4 regions of the Arthrobacter sp. 4R501 genome follow, and region 1 is predicted to be linked to each of the others. Evidence: riboswitches for the same ligand, from Rfam matches in the RefSeq annotation. Region 1 holds a riboswitch; each other region holds the start of a gene.
The links. Region 1 has a riboswitch for cyclic di-AMP ahead of CXR02_RS15655 (M23 family metallopeptidase). Riboswitches for the same ligand answer to the same signal wherever they lie in the genome.
Positions count from the first base shown of each region.

Region 2: another riboswitch for cyclic di-AMP. It lies ahead of CXR02_RS03730 (LysM peptidoglycan-binding domain-containing protein); the one in region 1 lies ahead of CXR02_RS15655 (M23 family metallopeptidase).
Region 3: another riboswitch for cyclic di-AMP. It lies ahead of CXR02_RS18345 (hypothetical protein); the one in region 1 lies ahead of CXR02_RS15655 (M23 family metallopeptidase).
Region 4: another riboswitch for cyclic di-AMP. It lies ahead of CXR02_RS11115 (M23 family metallopeptidase); the one in region 1 lies ahead of CXR02_RS15655 (M23 family metallopeptidase).

Region 1 is NZ_PJIW01000015.1:93,029-97,197, reverse strand. Features, by position in the region: gene CXR02_RS15670 (MFS transporter) at 1-91, shown strand, start outside; gene serC (phosphoserine transaminase) at 175-1,305, opposite strand; gene CXR02_RS15660 (metal-dependent transcriptional regulator) at 1,583-2,278, shown strand; cyclic di-AMP (ydaO/yuaA leader) riboswitch at 2,408-2,651, shown strand; gene CXR02_RS15655 (M23 family metallopeptidase) at 2,655-3,479, shown strand; cyclic di-AMP (ydaO/yuaA leader) riboswitch at 3,628-3,790, shown strand; gene CXR02_RS15650 (C40 family peptidase) at 3,861-4,169, shown strand, end outside.
Region 2 is NZ_PJIW01000003.1:158,993-163,161, forward strand. Features, by position in the region: gene CXR02_RS03720 (cupin domain-containing protein) at 1-266, shown strand, start outside; gene CXR02_RS03725 (transglycosylase) at 290-1,582, opposite strand; cyclic di-AMP (ydaO/yuaA leader) riboswitch at 1,795-1,967, shown strand; gene CXR02_RS03730 (LysM peptidoglycan-binding domain-containing protein) at 1,971-2,810, shown strand; gene CXR02_RS03735 (YdiU family protein) at 2,880-4,169, opposite strand, start outside.
Region 3 is NZ_PJIW01000021.1:6,974-11,142, reverse strand. Features, by position in the region: gene CXR02_RS18355 (response regulator transcription factor) at 1-196, shown strand, start outside; gene CXR02_RS18350 (cell wall metabolism sensor histidine kinase WalK) at 204-1,757, shown strand; cyclic di-AMP (ydaO/yuaA leader) riboswitch at 1,833-2,009, shown strand; gene CXR02_RS18345 (hypothetical protein) at 2,015-2,743, shown strand; gene CXR02_RS18340 (HAD-IA family hydrolase) at 2,813-3,511, opposite strand; gene CXR02_RS18335 (VOC family protein) at 3,570-3,944, opposite strand; gene upp (uracil phosphoribosyltransferase) at 4,007-4,169, opposite strand, start outside.
Region 4 is NZ_PJIW01000009.1:152,731-156,899, forward strand. Features, by position in the region: gene CXR02_RS11100 (hypothetical protein) at 1-47, opposite strand, end outside; gene CXR02_RS11105 (TetR/AcrR family transcriptional regulator) at 148-759, shown strand; gene CXR02_RS11110 (four-helix bundle copper-binding protein) at 992-1,405, opposite strand; cyclic di-AMP (ydaO/yuaA leader) riboswitch at 1,720-1,914, shown strand; gene CXR02_RS11115 (M23 family metallopeptidase) at 2,007-2,693, shown strand; gene CXR02_RS11120 (hypothetical protein) at 2,686-3,243, opposite strand; gene CXR02_RS11125 (F510_1955 family glycosylhydrolase) at 3,302-4,169, opposite strand, start outside.

The DNA.
Region 1 (4,169 bases):
CGTCGTCTCCCACCTGGGCGGCCAACAACCGGGGGACAACGCAAACGGCGCCGCCCGGGACGAAAACCCGGACGACGCCGCCGGACACTGACAACTGGCGTCACCACAAAAACAGTGCGAACGGACACTTGGGCCCCGGTATCTGGGCCCCAAGTGTCCGTTCGCGCGGGTGCGCTACTTGCGCAGCTCGCCCACCACGTAGTCGATGCTTGCCAGCAGCGCGGAGACGTCGGCCGGCTCGATGGCCACAAATGTGGCGATCCGGAGCTGGTTGCGGCCCAGCTTGCGGTACGGCTCGGTGTCCACGATGCCGTTGGCGCGCAGGACCTTGGCGATCGCGGCGGCGTCGATCGAGTCGTCGAAGTCGATGGTGGCGATGACGTTGGAACGGTCCTCCGCTTTGGCCACAAACGGGGTCGCGTACTCGGAGGCCTCGGCCCAGGAGTAGATCCGGCCGGCGGAGTCAGCGGTGCGGGCGGACGCGAAGTCCAGGCCGCCGTTGGCGTTCAGCCACTGCACCTGCGCGTCGAGGGTCACCAGGGTGGAGAGCGACGGCGTGTTGTACGTCTGGTTCAGCTTGGAGTTGTCGATGGCAGTCTGGAGGTCCAGGAAATCGGGGATCCAGCGGCCGCTGGCCTTGACCCGGGCGGCGCGTTCCAGCGCGGCGGGGGAGAAGAGCCCCAGCCACAGGCCGCCGTCGGACGCGAAGTTCTTCTGCGGGGCGAAGTAGTAGACATCGGCCTCGGAGACGTCCACGTCCAGGCCGCCGGCTGCGGAGGTGGCGTCCACCAGGACCAGGGAACCGGCGTCGGCGCCCGCGACGCGCTTGACCGGAGCCGCGACACCCGTGGAGGTTTCGTTCTGCGGCCAGGCGTAGACATCCACGCCAGCCTCGGCGGCCGATACCGGGCGCGTGCCGGGCTCGGACTTGATGATGGAGGAGGCGTCCAGGAACGGGGCCTTGTTGGTGGCTGAGGCGAATTTGGAGCCGAACTCGCCGAAGGACAGGTGCTGGGCCTTCTTTTCCACCAGGCCGAAGCTGGCGACGTCCCAGAAAGCGGTGGAGCCACCGACGCCGAGGACCACTTCGTAGCCTTCGGGGGCGCGGAAGAACTGGCTGAGGCCTTCACGGACGGAGCCCACGAGGTTCTTGACCGGAGCCTGGCGGTGGGAGGTGCCCAGGATGGTCTTGGACGCCGCTGAGAGCGCTTCGAGCTGCTCCGGCCTGACCTTGGAGGGTCCTGCGCCGAATCGTCCATCCTTTGGCAGGAGGTCGGCGGGAATAGTGATGCTGGTTTCGCTCACGGGGGCTCCAATTTCGGCATGGACGTGGCTCACGTCCGGGCGGTGGGGTGGCCGGTAGTCGGCGGTGACTGCATAAGGACCTCCCTTATTCTGCCTGAACCCTCGATTGGGCGGGGAACCGGGGCCGTCATAGTCCGGCCAATGAGACTGTTTGTCTCCGCCCGGGCATTATCCAGACAAATTCAAAATAGGCTAAGCTTTTTAGCGGACCTCGCCGCTGAGCGGGACGCGATACGGTGGGACAACGCAAGGTACTGCGCTCGAGGAGCTGAGCTGGATGACGGATCTGATCGATACTACGGAGATGTATCTTCGGACCATTTTGGAGCTTGAGGAAGAGAACATCGTTGCTCTTCGCGCACGCATCGCCGAACGGCTGCGGCATTCCGGTCCCACGGTGTCCCAAACCATCGGCCGGATGGAACGCGACGGACTGGTCGTGGTCTCCGGGGACCGCCACCTGGAGCTCACGGAAGCCGGGCGGAAACGCGCTACGGAAGTGATGCGCAAGCACAGGCTCGCGGAACGGCTCCTGGCGGATGTGATTGGCCTGGACTGGGCCTATGTCCACGATGAAGCGTGCCGCTGGGAGCATGTGATGAGCGAACGCGTAGAGCAGCGCATCTACGAATTGCTCAACCACCCCACCGAGTCTCCGTACGGCAACCCCATCCCCGGGCTGGCCGCCCTGGGCGGGCCGGCGCCCGCGCTCCCAGACGCCGGTGTGATTAATCTCCTGGATGCGATGCAGGGCTACGGACCAGCGTCGAACGTGACAGTCAGCCGGCTGGCTGAGCCCATCCAGGTGGAACCTGAGCTGCTGGTCCAGTTGGATGAAGGCGGGATCAGGCCCGGTGCCACGGTGTCCCTGGAGCGCGTAGGGGAGTACATTTCGGTGCGCGTTCCGGGAATCGAAGGGGCGCTCGAGCTGCCCCCGGAAGTGGCATCCCACGTCTTCGTTTCCGTCAGCTGACGGGAAGGCGGTCCGCCGCGTGTGGCCGTTCCATAGCGCAGCGACGCAAGGTTCCGCAAAGATAACGGAATTGTTACTGTCCAAGTTAATCACCTATAGTTGAAACTCAGCGTCGATACAAAAGCGTTACCTGATCCGGAGCCGAGCTCTGCCAGCGGATCAGGTGCATCAGTCACCAACTGGCAGAGGCGGGGGAACCACAACCGGCAGTCGTAAGACTGCCTTGGGGTTAAGTCCGTCAGCAGCAAGCCTCTTCCAGCGAAGGATCCTCACGGGATATCTCTGCGCGAAGTGCTTGTCACGGCGGACCGGGTCTTTGAACTCTCTGACCCGAATCCGACAGCTAACTTCGCAGGCTACCCAGAGAGGAACATTCTTGACCACGCAATACTCCAGGGGCCGCCGTCGCGCGGTGGGTCCCGCCTCGGCGCCCAGAGTGGCCGAGGATTTCAGCGCGGAGAGGCCCCGCGACCCACAGCGGGAAGCCCGCCGCCGCCGGGGACCCTTCCGGCAGATGACGGATTTCGCCGCCGCCAGTGGCCTCGGCCAGAAGGCCGGCATCGCCTTGGCAGCAACAGGCCTGGCTCTCACTGTGACGGTTCCTGTGACCGGCCCCGTGATGGCCACTCCGGCACCCGGCCAGGCTGCGTTAGCCGTCTCCGCTGCTCCGCAGCCCGAAGTGACCGCCGAAGCCGCCGCCCAAATTGATTTCAGCCGCTCGTCCGTAGTGACCCAGGGTGATCCCGACGGCAAGCTGAAGCAGCTGTTGAGCGCCCAGTCCGCGGGATCCATTACCCGCGCCGCCTCTGCCGGAAGCCTTGGCCCGCCGCTGGCCCAGCTGGTTACGGCCTCACCCTTCGGGTTCCGGGTCAGTCCCATCACCGGCGGCTCCGGCGACTTTCACCGCGGCCAGGACTACGTGGCCCAGTGCGGAACCTCCGTCATGGCCGCTGCCAGCGGCACCGTGACCTTCGTTGGCTGGCACCAGTACGGCGGTGGCAACCGCGTGGTGGTGGATCACGGCAATGGCCTTGAAACCACCTACAACCACCTCTCCTCCGCCAGCGTCAAGGTAGGCCAGACGGTCAGCCGCGGCGACGTGGTTGCCCTCAGCGGCACCACGGGCGCGTCCACGGGCTGCCACCTCCACTTCGAGGTCCAGATCAATGGCGAAGTCGTTGACCCCACCGGCTGGCTCTGACCCAAATGATGGCCAACTCTCGAATCGCGGCGACGTGCCGTGACCTGAATGTGACATTGGCTCGGAACTCCTGTAACGTCTAAAGCGCGTCAACTTTTCCGAAGTTGACGTTCTTGAGTGGATTGCCTAGCTCTGCCACCGCTCAAGGTCCGTTCGCATGACATCGTCTGGCAGGGGCGGGGGAACCAATTTTGGTCTTCGATTCTGAAGGCCTTGGGGTTAAGTCGCAAAGCTTCCACTGTGAAGCAGCGCGGCCGGGTGACTCCCATCCGAATCCGACAGCTCACCTCGCAGGCATTGGGAGAGGCTACCTTCGTGTCTTCACGCCATACTTCTGCGCGTCACCGCGCACAACCGGTTCGCACTAATCCCTTGGGCTCCGTGTCCAAGGCCGTCAGTGCCAATGCCGGGACCGTAGGTCGCCAGGCTGCTGTGATCGCAGCTGCATCAGGTCTGATCCTGAGCATGGGGCTTCCGGCCAACGCCGCGGATTCCACCGCCGGCGTTTCCGCCTCTACCGAGTCCGGTTCCGCGCAGACGGCGCTTGCCGTAACTGCCGCGCCTACGGCTACCGTTTCCTTCGAACGCCCCGTCATCAAGACGACGCCGGCGCCGAAGGTTGAGACGGTCCGTGCGCAGTCCACGGCCTCCGAAACCGGGGCTCAGGGTGCTGCCGCAACCGAGGCCGCG
Region 2 (4,169 bases), on a different contig from region 1:
GCCGGATGACGTTCAGTCCCGGCTGGCGCTGGTCGGACTGCATCAAGCCGGTGGTCCAGACCGAGTCCTGCCAGAACAACCACGTCGGATACTGCGTTTCCGGTGCCCTCAACGTCGAGACCACCGGTGGCAACCGGATCAGCATCAGCGCCGGCGATTCGTACACCATTCCACCCGGGCATGACGCCTGGGTGGACGGCGACGAAGCCTTCGTCGGCATTGAATTCTTCAGCGCCGCGGAATTCGCCAAGGCCCCAGGAACATGACCCGGCTGCCCTCCCCCGGCAGGTCAGTACCAGTTATTGGCCACGGAATGGTTCCACGCGCCGCACGGTGACCCGTAGCGGTCCGCTATATAGGACAGTCCCCAATTGACCTGGGTCCGGTAGCTCGTGAGCCAGTCGCTGCCGGCGCTGGCATACTTGCTGGCCGGCAGCGACTGGGCGATCCCGTATGCGCCCGAGTACGGGTTGGTGGCAGTGGTCAGCCAGTTGGACTCCTTGGTCCACAGCGACGCCAGGCACGGAAACTGGTCCTGGCTCCAGCCGTAGGCGCCGAGCTGCCCGGCTGCGTAGTTCTTGGCGCCCGCGGGGTCGTTGACAGCGCCTCCCGGAACGGAAGGCACGACGACGACGGGCGGCGGGACCGGCGTCGGGCTCGGCACCGGAGGCGGGGCGGGCACGCCCGGTACAGCAGGTGGGGCCGGAGCCGGTTTCTGCGCAGCGGCAAGGGCCGCCGCCTTGGCTGCCGCCTCCGCCTGTTGGCGTGCCTGTTCCTGCGCCGCGGCCCGCTTGGCGGCCTGCGCCGTTTCATACGCGGCCAAGGCCACCTGGCCCTGCCGGAAATCCCCCTCCACGGCAGCCGTGGTGCCTTTGAGGGAGGCCAGCTGCGCGGTCAGTTCCTGGCCGTGCTCCTGCTGCTCCGCGATCTGCCGGGACATGGCCTGCTGGGCGGATTGGGCGGCGTCGAGCTTGGTTCTGGCCTCGCCGGACAGGCGCTCGCGCTCGGCCCTGGCCGCCTGCTCCTGATCGGCCAGGGCACGGGAAATGCGTTCGGCGCCTGCAGATTTGTTGACCAGGGCCGCAGTCTTATCGCTGACGATCTGGACGATATTCAGGCCGTGGATGCTGTTGTTCTGCACGGCGTCGAGGGCAACGAAGAAACCCATGTTGGTTCCACCGGTCTTGTACGACTGGGCCGCCAGAGCACCGATTTCCTTCTTGTACTGTCCCAGTTCGGCCGCGGCGCGTGCAGTCTGGGCCGTGAGTGCGTCCACAGTGGAAGTGGCGGCCTGAAGTGCCGCTTCGGCCTTGGCGTACTCCGCGGCGGACGTTACGGCCGCATTGCCCAGCGCCTCTGCTTCAGCCTGGAGTCCGCCCAGCAGCCCATTGATCCTGGTGACTTCTGCCGCTTTGCCGGCCTCGCTCTTCTTGGCGTTCTGCACGTCTTGCCACGAGGGATACCCGCCGGGCGGCGCGTCGTCGGCGGCATGCGAGGGAAGCAGCGCAGCCGACCCCACCAGGGCGACCGCCAGCAGGCCGGCGAGGGCGGGCAGCCGCATTTTTTGAACAATCCGGGACATAGTTGGTGAGCTTACCGGGCATATACGGATTACGGGGCCTGACCTGCAACATCGTTACCGAGGAGGGAGGGAATCCGAGATGAAGCGCGGGTGGATTTCACGCCTACATTCCGTTACCGGAATGTGACATTGCTGATAACTGGAAGTTATGGTCAAACGGTGGCCCGGCTCAAGCCGGGACATTCCCGCCAGTATGCCGAGCCCTGCCGCTGACCGGGATCCAGTCGCTTTCCAGCTGGCAGGGACGGGGGACCCACGTTTCCACGGCTTTTCGAAGCCTCGGGGGTTAAGTCGGTATCGCTCCGTCCCGTGCGGCGGCGCTACCGGCCGGGTATCTCCGACCCGAACCCGACAGCTCACCCCGCAGGCATGGGAGAGGCGATCAACCGTGTCCAAGAATTCCGCTGCCGCACGCCTTCGTGCGGTTCCTGCCCGCTCTACCGTCCTAGTTGGCCTGTCCACTGCGGCCAAAACACACCCCCTGACGTTTGGCCGGCCGGCCCTGGTGGCTGTTGCTGCATCCGGCCTGCTGTTCAGCATTGGCGTCCCGGCTCAGGCCGGCGTCCACGGCCCGGACAACTCCGGGACTGCCAACACTCAGGTCCAGACCAGTGCGGCGGCAGCGGCTCCGGCCGCTGTTGCTTCGACTTCCGCTGCAGCAGCCACCGCCGCGGCCAACGTCCACACAGTCGTTTCGGGTGACACACTGGGCCAGATTTCCGCCGCCAACGGCGTCCCGCTCAACGACGTCCTTGCCGCCAACGGACTCTCGCTGACCAGCATCATCTACCCCGGCGACCAGATCCGGATCCCCGGCGCCGGCTACACCGCACCGGCTCCCGCGGCGGCGCCGGCTTCCCCCACCAACACCGGCATAAGGCTGGCCTCAACGTCCGCACCGGCGGCCCAGGCTCCGGCCGGCTCGCTCGGCGCGGCCATCCTGGCTTCCGCCAACTCCCAGCTCGGCATCCAGCAGGACTGCACCGCCATGGTGGAGAAGGCGCTGCGCTCGGTGGGTAAGAGCGTGGGTGACCTGGCTCCCGGCCAGTTCTTCCAGTACGGCCCGGTGGTGGGCACACCGGCCGCAGGGGACCTGGTCATCACGGCCGGCCATGTGGGCGTCTACGCCGGCAACGGCCAGGTTGTCAGTGGCGGGGTGGACGGTTACAAAACCGAAGTGCACTCCATCAGCTGGCTCGCCGGAGCGTCCTTCGTCCGCGTAGCGTGATCCGACCATGCTCGACGGCGGCGGGCGGCACCCAGCCCCGCGCCGCCGTCGTCCATCCCTGGTGTTCTCTCAGGTCCCGCAGAAGGTCCGATAGCTCCCGAAGTCTTCAGGGGCGGGGCCGGCGTAGCGTTCCAGCCCGGGGCGCTGCGTGTACGGATCGGCCAGGACGTCCACCAACCGGTTGAATGGGTCCAGGTCGCCGGCGATAGCAGTGTCAAGGGCCTCTTCAACCAGGTGGTTCCTGGGGATGTAGACGGGGTTGACCCGCTCCATCAGGTCCGCGTCCGGCGCCAGGGCCAGCCACTGTGCCGCCCAGGCGTCGAAGGCTTCCGGGTCCGCAAACGTGGACCGCGCAGTTTCCGGCGTACCGCGGGCTGCCGAGCCGAGGCTCCGGAAGAAGGACGTGTAATCCACCTGGCCTGCCTGAAGCAGGCCCAGCACGCCGTCCACCAGGGGCGACGCGACGTCGTCGTGCGTGTCCGGTCGCAGCCCAAGTTTGGCTTTCATGCCTGCTGACCAGGCCGCGCTGTAGAGAGCGCGGAAGTTGCCGAGGGATTCAACGGCGAGCGCCACGGCCTGGTCCTGGTCTTCATGGAACAGGGGCAGGAGTGCTTCGGCGAGCCGGGTGAGGTTCCATTCGGCGATGACCGGCTGGTTGGCGTAGGCGTAGCGTCCGTCCGCGTCGATGGAGCTGTAGACCGCGCCGGGGTTGAAGGCATCCATAAACGCACAGGGACCGTAGTCGATGGTCTCGCCGGAGATGGCCATGTTGTCGGTGTTCATCACGCCATGGACGAAGCCCACCAGCATCCATTGCGCCACCAGGGACGCCTGCGCGGCTATGACCGCCTCGAAGAACGCGAGATAGGGCTTGTCGGCGAGCGCCGCGTCCGGGTAATGGCGGCTGATGGCATGATCCGCCAGACGGCGCAGAAGGTCCGTCTCGCCGTTGACGCGGGCGAACTGGAAGCTGCCGACCCGCAGGTGGCTGCTGGCCACCCGGGTGAGCACGGCCCCGGGCAGCATGGTTTCGCGGCGGACGGGCCGGCCCGTGGCCACCACGGCGAGGGACCTCGTGGTGGGGATGGCCATGGCGTGCATGGCTTCGCTGACGATGTACTCGCGCAGCATGGGACCGACGACGGCGAGACCGTCACCCGCGCGGGCGAACGGTGTCCGGCCGGAGCCCTTGAGGTGGATGTCCCGAAGCTGCCCGTGGATGTCCGCGACCTCCCCCAGCAGGAGGGCCCGCCCGTCGCCGAGCAGGGGTGAGTAGCCGCCGAACTGGTGACCGGCATAGGCCTGGGCCACCGGTGTGGCACCGTCAGGAATCTGGTTGCCGATGAGCAGCCGCGTCCC
Region 3 (4,169 bases), on a different contig from region 1:
GTACCTCATGGAGAACCCCAAACGCGTGATCAGCAAAGCCCAGATCCTGGACCGCGTCTGGAACTATGACTTCGGCGGCCAGGCCAACATCGTGGAGCTCTACATCTCCTACCTGCGCAAAAAAGTGGAAGCAGTGCACCCGCCCATGATCCATACCGTGCGGGGCGCCGGCTACGTCATCAAACCGGCTGACTAGCAGCTCCATGTCCTCGCCGCGAGCAACCCCAGCACCAGCCCGGAGCTGGCTGAAACCGGACACCTGGCATCTGCGCACGCGCCTGATCCTGTTGGCCATGGCCCTGCTGGTGGCCATCTGCGGAGCCGTGGGGCTGTTCAGTTACGCCTCCATGGACTCGTTTCTCACCGGGCAACTGGATGAACAGCTGAGCCAGGCCGCCAAACGCTCGAACGATCCGGGCCGCCCGCCCCTGGGCGGATTCAACGGCAGGCCGGACCCGCTTGACTCCCGCGGGCAAAGTGTCGGAACGCTGAATGCACGGATCCTGGACGGCCAGATCCCCAGTGGCGGCTTCCTGGACTCGGACACCACACGCCTACCCCTCGACGCCGAAGACAAGCAGACCCTGCTGGCGCTGACGCAGAACGGCCTTCCCGTGAACCGCTCGCTGTCCAACGGGGATTACCGAATTGTGGCCGTGCAAACCGGCTACGGCGATGTCCTTGTCACGGGCCTTCCGCTCGCCGCCAAGGAGAGCACGCTGGCATCGCTGGTGTGGACCTTTGTTTTTGTCTCCCTGGGCGGGCTGGCACTGATCGGACTGGCAGGAACCGTGCTGATCCGGCGCACCATGAAGCCGCTGGAGCAGCTTTCCGAGGTGGCAACCCGGGTGGCTCGGCTCCGGCTGGACGCGGGCGAGGTGGCACTCGCGGTGCGCGTCCCGCCGTCGAACTCCAACCCCGGCACCGAGGTGGGCAGCGTGGGGCACGCCCTCAACCTCATGCTGGACAACGTCGCCAACGCGCTGGAAGCCAGGCAGAAGAGCGAGACCAAGGTGCGGCAGTTCGTTGCCGACGCTTCCCATGAGCTGCGCACCCCGCTGACCGCCATCCGCGGGTACACGGAGCTGATGCGCATGACCGAGAGCTTCACGCCCGACGGCCGGAAATCCCTGGCCCGGGTCCAAAGCCAGTCCGAACGCATGACCACCCTGGTGGAGGATCTGCTCCTGCTCGCCCGGCTCGATGAGGGCCAGCCCCTGAAGCTCAGCGAGGTTGACCTCACACAACTCGTGATCGAAACCGTCAGTGACGAGAAAGTCATCGCCCCGGACCACCACTGGCGCCTTGAACTGCCCGACGAGCCGCTCGCCGTCACCGGAGATGCATCCCAACTGCGTCAGGTGCTTGTCAACCTGCTCTCCAATGCCCGCAAGCACACGCCGCCGGGAACCACCGTGGTCACCGCTGTCAGGAAGTCTGCCAATGGCGGCGCAGCGGTGACGGTAACGGACGACGGCGGGGGCATCCCTGCGGAATTCGTGGACCACGTTTTCTCCCGGTTTGCCCGCGCAGACGCGGCGCGCAAGGGTACAGCGCCGGCCTCGGGCGCCGGGGCGTCCGAAGGCACCAGCGGCCTGGGCCTGGCCATTGTCCAGTCGATCATGGAGGCCCATGGCGGGAGCGTGGAAGTGACATCACGGGCCGGACGGACGGAGTTCGCATTGCTCTTCCCTGCCGGCGCGCTGGCGCGACCCACTGAGGCCCGAGCGCAGCAAGGCGACACACCATCGTCGTGATTCCCGTTACCAAAATGTGACTTAAGGTTCCAGCTCCTGTAGCGTCGATGAGGTGCGGTTCCCGTTGGGCCGCATATCCGGATGACGCCAAGCTCTGCCGCTTCCCGGATTCCGTTTTCAGAGGCAGAGGCGGGGGACCCACCGTCCCGGGCACGAAGTGCCCTTTGGGGTTAAGCCAACACGTGATTGCGCCGTGTGGCCGGATGCCCTCATCCGAACCCGACAGCTAACTCCGCAGGTGTGAGAGGCGATCCATCATGTCTGAATTCAAGGTACAAACGCGCCCGCAGGGCGACACAAAGTCCCACAGCCACCGCAAGCAGACGCGCTTCGGTGCAGCTATGTCCCCATTGTCCAAGGCGGCCCGGATTCCCTCCGTGGGCCAGCGCGTCGCGGTGTTCGCGACGGCGTGCGCCCTGCTGGTCGGCGTCAGCGCCGCGGCACACGCTTCCGAGTCTGCGTCGCTTGCGGCCAGCGCGGACCAGGCCGCCGAAGAAGCCAGCGCCCAGTCGAAGCTGAGCTTCGAGGCAGCCGAGATCCAGCCCCCGGCCTCCCCGGAAGCTGCGCCGGCCGAGATCAACGTGGCGCCCCAGGCCGCCGAACCGGCACCTGCCCCGGTCCCGGAGCCCGCTCCGGCTCCGGCCCCGGAACCTGCGCCCGCGCCTGTTGTGGCCGTCAACGACCCCGCAGGAGCGCAGGCCTACGCTGCCGGCCAACTGGCGACGTACGGCTGGTCCGCTGACCAGATGCAGTGCCTGCAGACGCTGTGGACCAAGGAATCCGAATGGACCACCACGGCCACCAACGCCAGCAGCGGCGCGTACGGCATCGTCCAGTCGTTGCCCGCTGAGAAGATGGCGAGCGCCGGCGCGGACTACGTCACCAACTACCGCACGCAGATCAACTGGGGCCTGAACTACATCCAGGAGCGCTACCAGTCACCGTGCGGGGCGCTGAACTTCCACCTGTCGCACAACTGGTACTAGCCGACTGAGCGGCGCCGGCGGCCGGCGTCGCTGACCTGCGCCGGCGGATTACGAAGGTGATCCGCCGGGTCAAAGCCGGAAAGAAATGAGCTGCCGTCCCGCGGCGTCCGTTTCCACGGAGGCGGTTACGGCGCGGTAATCCGCGATATGCAGCACGCCCGCCGGCAATTCGCCCGCATACGGACCCACGGCCACCGTCCGGATACCCGCACCAACGCCTGCCGCGATTCCGGCGGGCGCATCCTCGAACACCACGGCGTCATCCGGTTCCACGCCGAGCAGCCCGGCGGCCATCAGATAGCCTTCCGGGTGCGGCTTGCCCCGTGTGACCAGGTCCGCCGTCACGGCCGTGGCCAGCATGTCCAGCCCCGCAGCGTCCATGCGGATGTCCGCCAGGGTCCTGTCCGCTGAAGTCACCAGCGCCACTGCCTGGGCCGGGAGACTGCGAAGCAGTTCGGCAGCCCCCGGCAACGCGACGATACCGGCCGTCCGCACCCGTTCCATCGCGCCCAGTTCCTCGGTGAGGGCCGCGACGTCCGCTCCCGCCGGCGCGAAACGGCGTACGGTATCGGCAGCCTGGACGCCGTGCGAAGTGCGCAGGATTTCGGCGATGTCCAGGCCGTACCGGGCCGCGAATTCTCCCCAGACCTCCTCCACTACTGCCGTGGAGTCCACCAGCGTGCCGTCCATATCGAAAAGGACGGCCCGGCAGGTCAGTGTTCGTGCGGCGGCAGGTGCTCGTGTGGCGGCAGGTCTGGGGATGTCCATGCTGCCTATTTTGCCTTAGGCGTTACCGGCTTAGGCGTCGCGACCCCAGGCGCCGCCCTTAGGCGTCACGGCCCGGGATGTACTGCACCGCCCACTTGTTTCCGTCGGGATCCGCGAAGTAGACGAAGTGCCCCCAGTCCTGCACGTCAATGTCGCTGACGTCCACACCGTTACCCTTGAGGTGGGCGTGGGCAGCCTGGATGTCGCTGACCACCATCTGCAGGCTTGGGGCCGTACCCGGAGGGGCGTCATTGAGGCCCTCGCCAATACAAATGGAGCAGGCGGATCCCGGCGGGGTCAGCTGGACGAAGCGAATGCCATCCATGGGCCGCTCGTCGAAATCCGGGTTGAAGCCAACTTTGTTGACGTAGAAATCCTTGGCGCGGTCCACGTCGGATACGGGCACAAAGACGAGTTCAAGTTTCCAGTCCATGCGCCACAGGCTAACGGCGGCGGTGGGAAAGCGGAAGACCTGAAATCCGAAGCAGCCTCGAATCAGCCGGCGATGCCGTACAGGCGGTCGCCGGCGTCGCCGAGCCCGGGAACGATGTAGGACTTCTCGTCGAGCCGTTCATCAATGGAGGCCAGCACGATGGTCACGTTGGCCTCGGAAAGTTCCTCTTCGAGCTTGGCCAGGCCTTCCGGCGCGGCCAGGAGG
Region 4 (4,169 bases), on a different contig from region 1:
TCCTGGGCGGGATCGCTGTGCTCCGGCTGGTTTGGCTCGCGGGTCATGTCCCATCTCCTTTGGTCATTCTCTGCGGGCGTGTTTACAAGACAGTATGTCTTCTCGCGATCACCCTGTCCAACGTAGGACGGAGCGTATACTTCAGGAATGCCGAAGCTCTGGAACGAGACCATCGAATCGCACCGCAGCGCCGTCCGTTCGGCGATCCTGGACACCACGGCGGCCTTGGTGGCCAGTCAGGGGCTGTCATCGGTGACGATGTCACAGATCGCCCAGACCGCGGGGATCGGCCGGGCCACCCTGTATAAGTACTTTCCGGACGTGGACGAGATCCTGACGGCTTGGCACGAACGCCAGGTCCAAGCCCATTTGGAACATCTGGCTCGGGTCCGTGACCGCGCGGCGGGCCCGAATCAAAAGCTTGAAGCCGTCCTCAAGGCTTACGCGCTGATCGCCCACTCTCACGACGGTCGTGCTGAGGCCGCACGACTGCACCAGGGATCACACGTCGGTCGCGCGCACCAGCATCTCCATGAATTCCTGGCGGAGATTTTGAGTGATGGTGCCGGCGCCGGGGTGTTCCGCTCCGATGTTGCCCCGGATGAGCTCGCCGGATATTGCCTTCATGCCTTGGAAGCGGCCAGTGGATTGGTGTCCCGTGAGGCTGTCTTTCGTCTCGTCAAAGTCACGATGGCCGGGCTGCAGCCTCCCGCGGCGCCTACGCCTGAAACCGGCACGCCTTCAACGCACCAGGATTAACGCCGGCGCGGGCACGCGGGCGAGTAGCGGCCGGGTCGTCCTGGTAGGAGGGAAGCGTTCAGGTGGGATTCAATGGCAACGCCTTTGACGTCCAGTCTCCGTCCCTGCATAGGTTTCTACGTCTCTCCAGGCAGATGTGAGGTCTCCGGTGGATTCAAGAATCAGTGTCGGAGAAGGGGAATTCGAAGGCCTCCGGTTCCCGCCGGCATTTCGGCGCGTTCGTATCGGCCGTTTAGTCGAGTGACGCGAGGAGTTCGTTGCACGCATTTTCGCAACGGCGGCAAGCTTCTGCGCAGATCCGGCAGTGGCTGTGCATTTCGGCGTGCCGTTCGCATTCGTCAGCACAGGTTTTGCACAGGGTGGCGCAGGCCTGCAAGACGGAGCGGGTGACGTTGGCGTCGTAGCCGGTGTGACGGGAGAGGACATTTCCTGTGGCTGTGCAGATGTCGGCACAGTCAAGGTCCGTGCGGATGCACTTGGTCAGCTCGGTGACCATGTCTTCGCTCAGGCACGCATCTGCGCAGGCCGTGCAGGCCTGTGCGCAGTCAAAAGACGCGGCGATACCTTCGGCGAGCTTGTGCTGGTCGATGCTGCCAAGATCCTTCGGGTAGGCATCAAGCATTTTGTGGGCGCTGGCGTGTGTCATCGTTTTCTCTCTTCCATGGTGTTGAGCGGCTGGAAATAGATACGGTGGGCCGGCTTGCGTGTTCTGCTAACCGGCTCCGCTGTGGTGCTTGTGTCGTACCCCCTTTTGGTTGATGATTCTGGCCCTGCCCAGGCGAGGACGGCTTCTCACCGAGCACTGTCAGGCACAGCGTAACTTTCCCCGGACAGGCCAGCTACCCCCGACGTCTGGTTACTGGGATCGAAACGCCTTACTCAAGATTTGGTAACGAATTTGTAACTTCCGCGTGTCGTTGGTTAGAGTCGAGGGATTACATGCCCGTAGCGGGTATGGGTGTGACCGCTTCGCCAAACCCCGCCGGCGGTCCACGTACTTCATTCTCAAGGCGGGGGCGGAGAACCCACAAACGGTGCCATGTGCACCTTGGGGTGAAGCCGACCTGCAAAAGTTCCTGAGGGTGCCAGGCAGGGCGGCCGGACAGTCCACTCGTCCGAATCCGACAGCTAACTTCGCCGGCGTCGAGAGGACTTCCATCTTGTCTGCCCACCCCAAACATGCCCGTCGGCGTGCCCTTCCGGCGTTTACTTCATCCCGTTTCCGTAGCGTTTTCCATGAACCGGCCGTGAGGATCCGCGGCCAGCAGCTGGGGGTGGCTGCCGCGGTTACCACAATGTTTGCCCTGACCGCCCTGTCTGCGGCGAATGCAGATCCCGGCATCCAGAAGGCTGCCACCGACAGCCCCGCCTCCGCAACGGCGGTTTCCGTCCCGGCAGTGATAGCTGATGCAGGTGCTGCTCTGGTCTTTGAGAGCCCCGGCGTGAGCTCTCAGCCGGCCCCGGCCCCGGCACCGGAGCCGGCGGTTCAGGCAGCGGGAGCGGTCCAGAGCCCTGCTGCTCCTGCTGCCCCTGCAGTGGAATCGAAGGGCCTGCGGGCGCCGCTGGCTTCGATGAACGTCAGTTCCACGTTCGGCTACAGGGTAAGCCCGATCACCGGGGCTGCCGCTGAAATGCACACCGGGATTGATCTGACGGGAGCTTGCTCGACAGCTGTTTTCGCCGCGGGCGCCGGTACGGTCACCGAGGCGGGTTGGAGCCAGTATGGCGGCGGGAACCGAATCGTCGTCGATCACGGCAACGGCCTGAAGACGACCTACAACCACTTGGCCAGCATCGGCGTTTCCGTCGGGCAGGTCCTGGCGCAGGGACAGCAGATCGCCGGGGTCGGCACGACCGGAAATTCGACCGGATGCCACCTTCACTTCGAAGTCATGGTCAACGGCCAGACGGTCGATCCGTCCGCGTTCATCTGAGCAGATCACCTTCGGGGCCCGACTCTGGTTGCCCTGTGCCTTCCGCGCAGGCTTGGATCTCGTTGTCCCCGAATGAGGCTTGCCGGTGGACTTCCAGGGCCCGGTCCCGGGCCTGGCGGGAGGAGCGAGCGGCTTCTACCCGTCCGGCAGCGCCAAAGAGGCTGGCAGCCCAGTCGAATTCCGCTGCGGCGTCGCGGTACAGCCCTTCATCAAAGAGGCGCCTGCCGATCTGGTGCCGGACGTTCGCCTCCCTGGTTCTTGTCCGCGACAAGCGGAGGGCCTGTTCCTGGAGCTTGGCAGCGTCGTGCCAGCGGTACATGCGTTGATAGGCGTTCGCGAGGACGAGCAGCGCCTGGAAGCGGTCCTTGGAGGCGGCCAGCAGCGCCTGGCCCTCGATGACCGCTTCTTCATGGCGTCCCAGAAGGGAAAGGACCCACACGCGTTCCAGCTCGGTGCAGCCGCCGAGGCGGGCCTCCATCGCGTTCGGGTCCAGCACCACGTCGCGTAGCGTCGCAGCGTCCGTACGCCAGATACTTTCGTCAGCCTCCATGGATTAGGGTCCGGCTTCTGGGTTGTCGATGCAAAAGGAATCTGCCCATGCCGTCAGCTCAGGCGGCGTCCGAGGGCCTGAAAGTGGCTCCGCCGTCGGTGGAGACGACCAGGCCGTCGACCGTGGCTGCCCAGATCCAAGGTTTCCCATCCGAGCCTTCCACGGCCGCTATCGCATGGACCTGCCCCTCGATCCGGCCTGTCCGGGACCATGTTTGCCCGCCGTCGGCCGAAGAGTGGACGGAACCGTTGGGTTCCACGCCGATGGCTTCGGAGGCGCTGGCGAAAGTCACGAACTGGATCACCGGAGCGGCCGGGTTCAGGGCCCAGGTGTCGCCGCCGTCGGTTGAGCGCTGCACACCCTCGCGGGTGGTGGCGAGGACAGTGTCACTGTCGGGATGCGCGGCCAGGGCAGCCGGAACGAATCTGGCGGCGACAACGGACCAGGTCTTCCCGTCCGGGGTTCGGCGCAGTGTCCCGTCGAACGCGACGATGCCGGACTTGGCCGACGTGAGGGCGTGGAAATCGGATTCGCCCTGGCGCGAGAGCTGTTCCCAGGTCTTGCCGCCGTCGGTTGACCTGATCAGGCCCATGGGGTTGGGCAGGTCCGAGGCTGCCCCGGGGTGGCCCGAGGCGTAAAACAGGTCCTGGTCCGCCCCGGCCGTGAAGCCCATCAGGTCATTGGTGTCACCGATTTTGGCCGCGGGCTCCCTGGTGACATCGAACAGGCCCTCGTGGGTAGCCATCAGCACCTGGTCTGTCTCGCGGTTCACGCTCAGGCCGTGAACGTGGCTGCTGGGAAGGGCATTGGAATTGCTTGGGCTGCTCGGCATCGGTCTGGCAGGCGCGGATTCGGGGACGCAGGCCGTGAGGGTGAGGACAAGCCCTGCCGTGGCCGCTGTGAACACTGCGGCCCGGATATGGGAG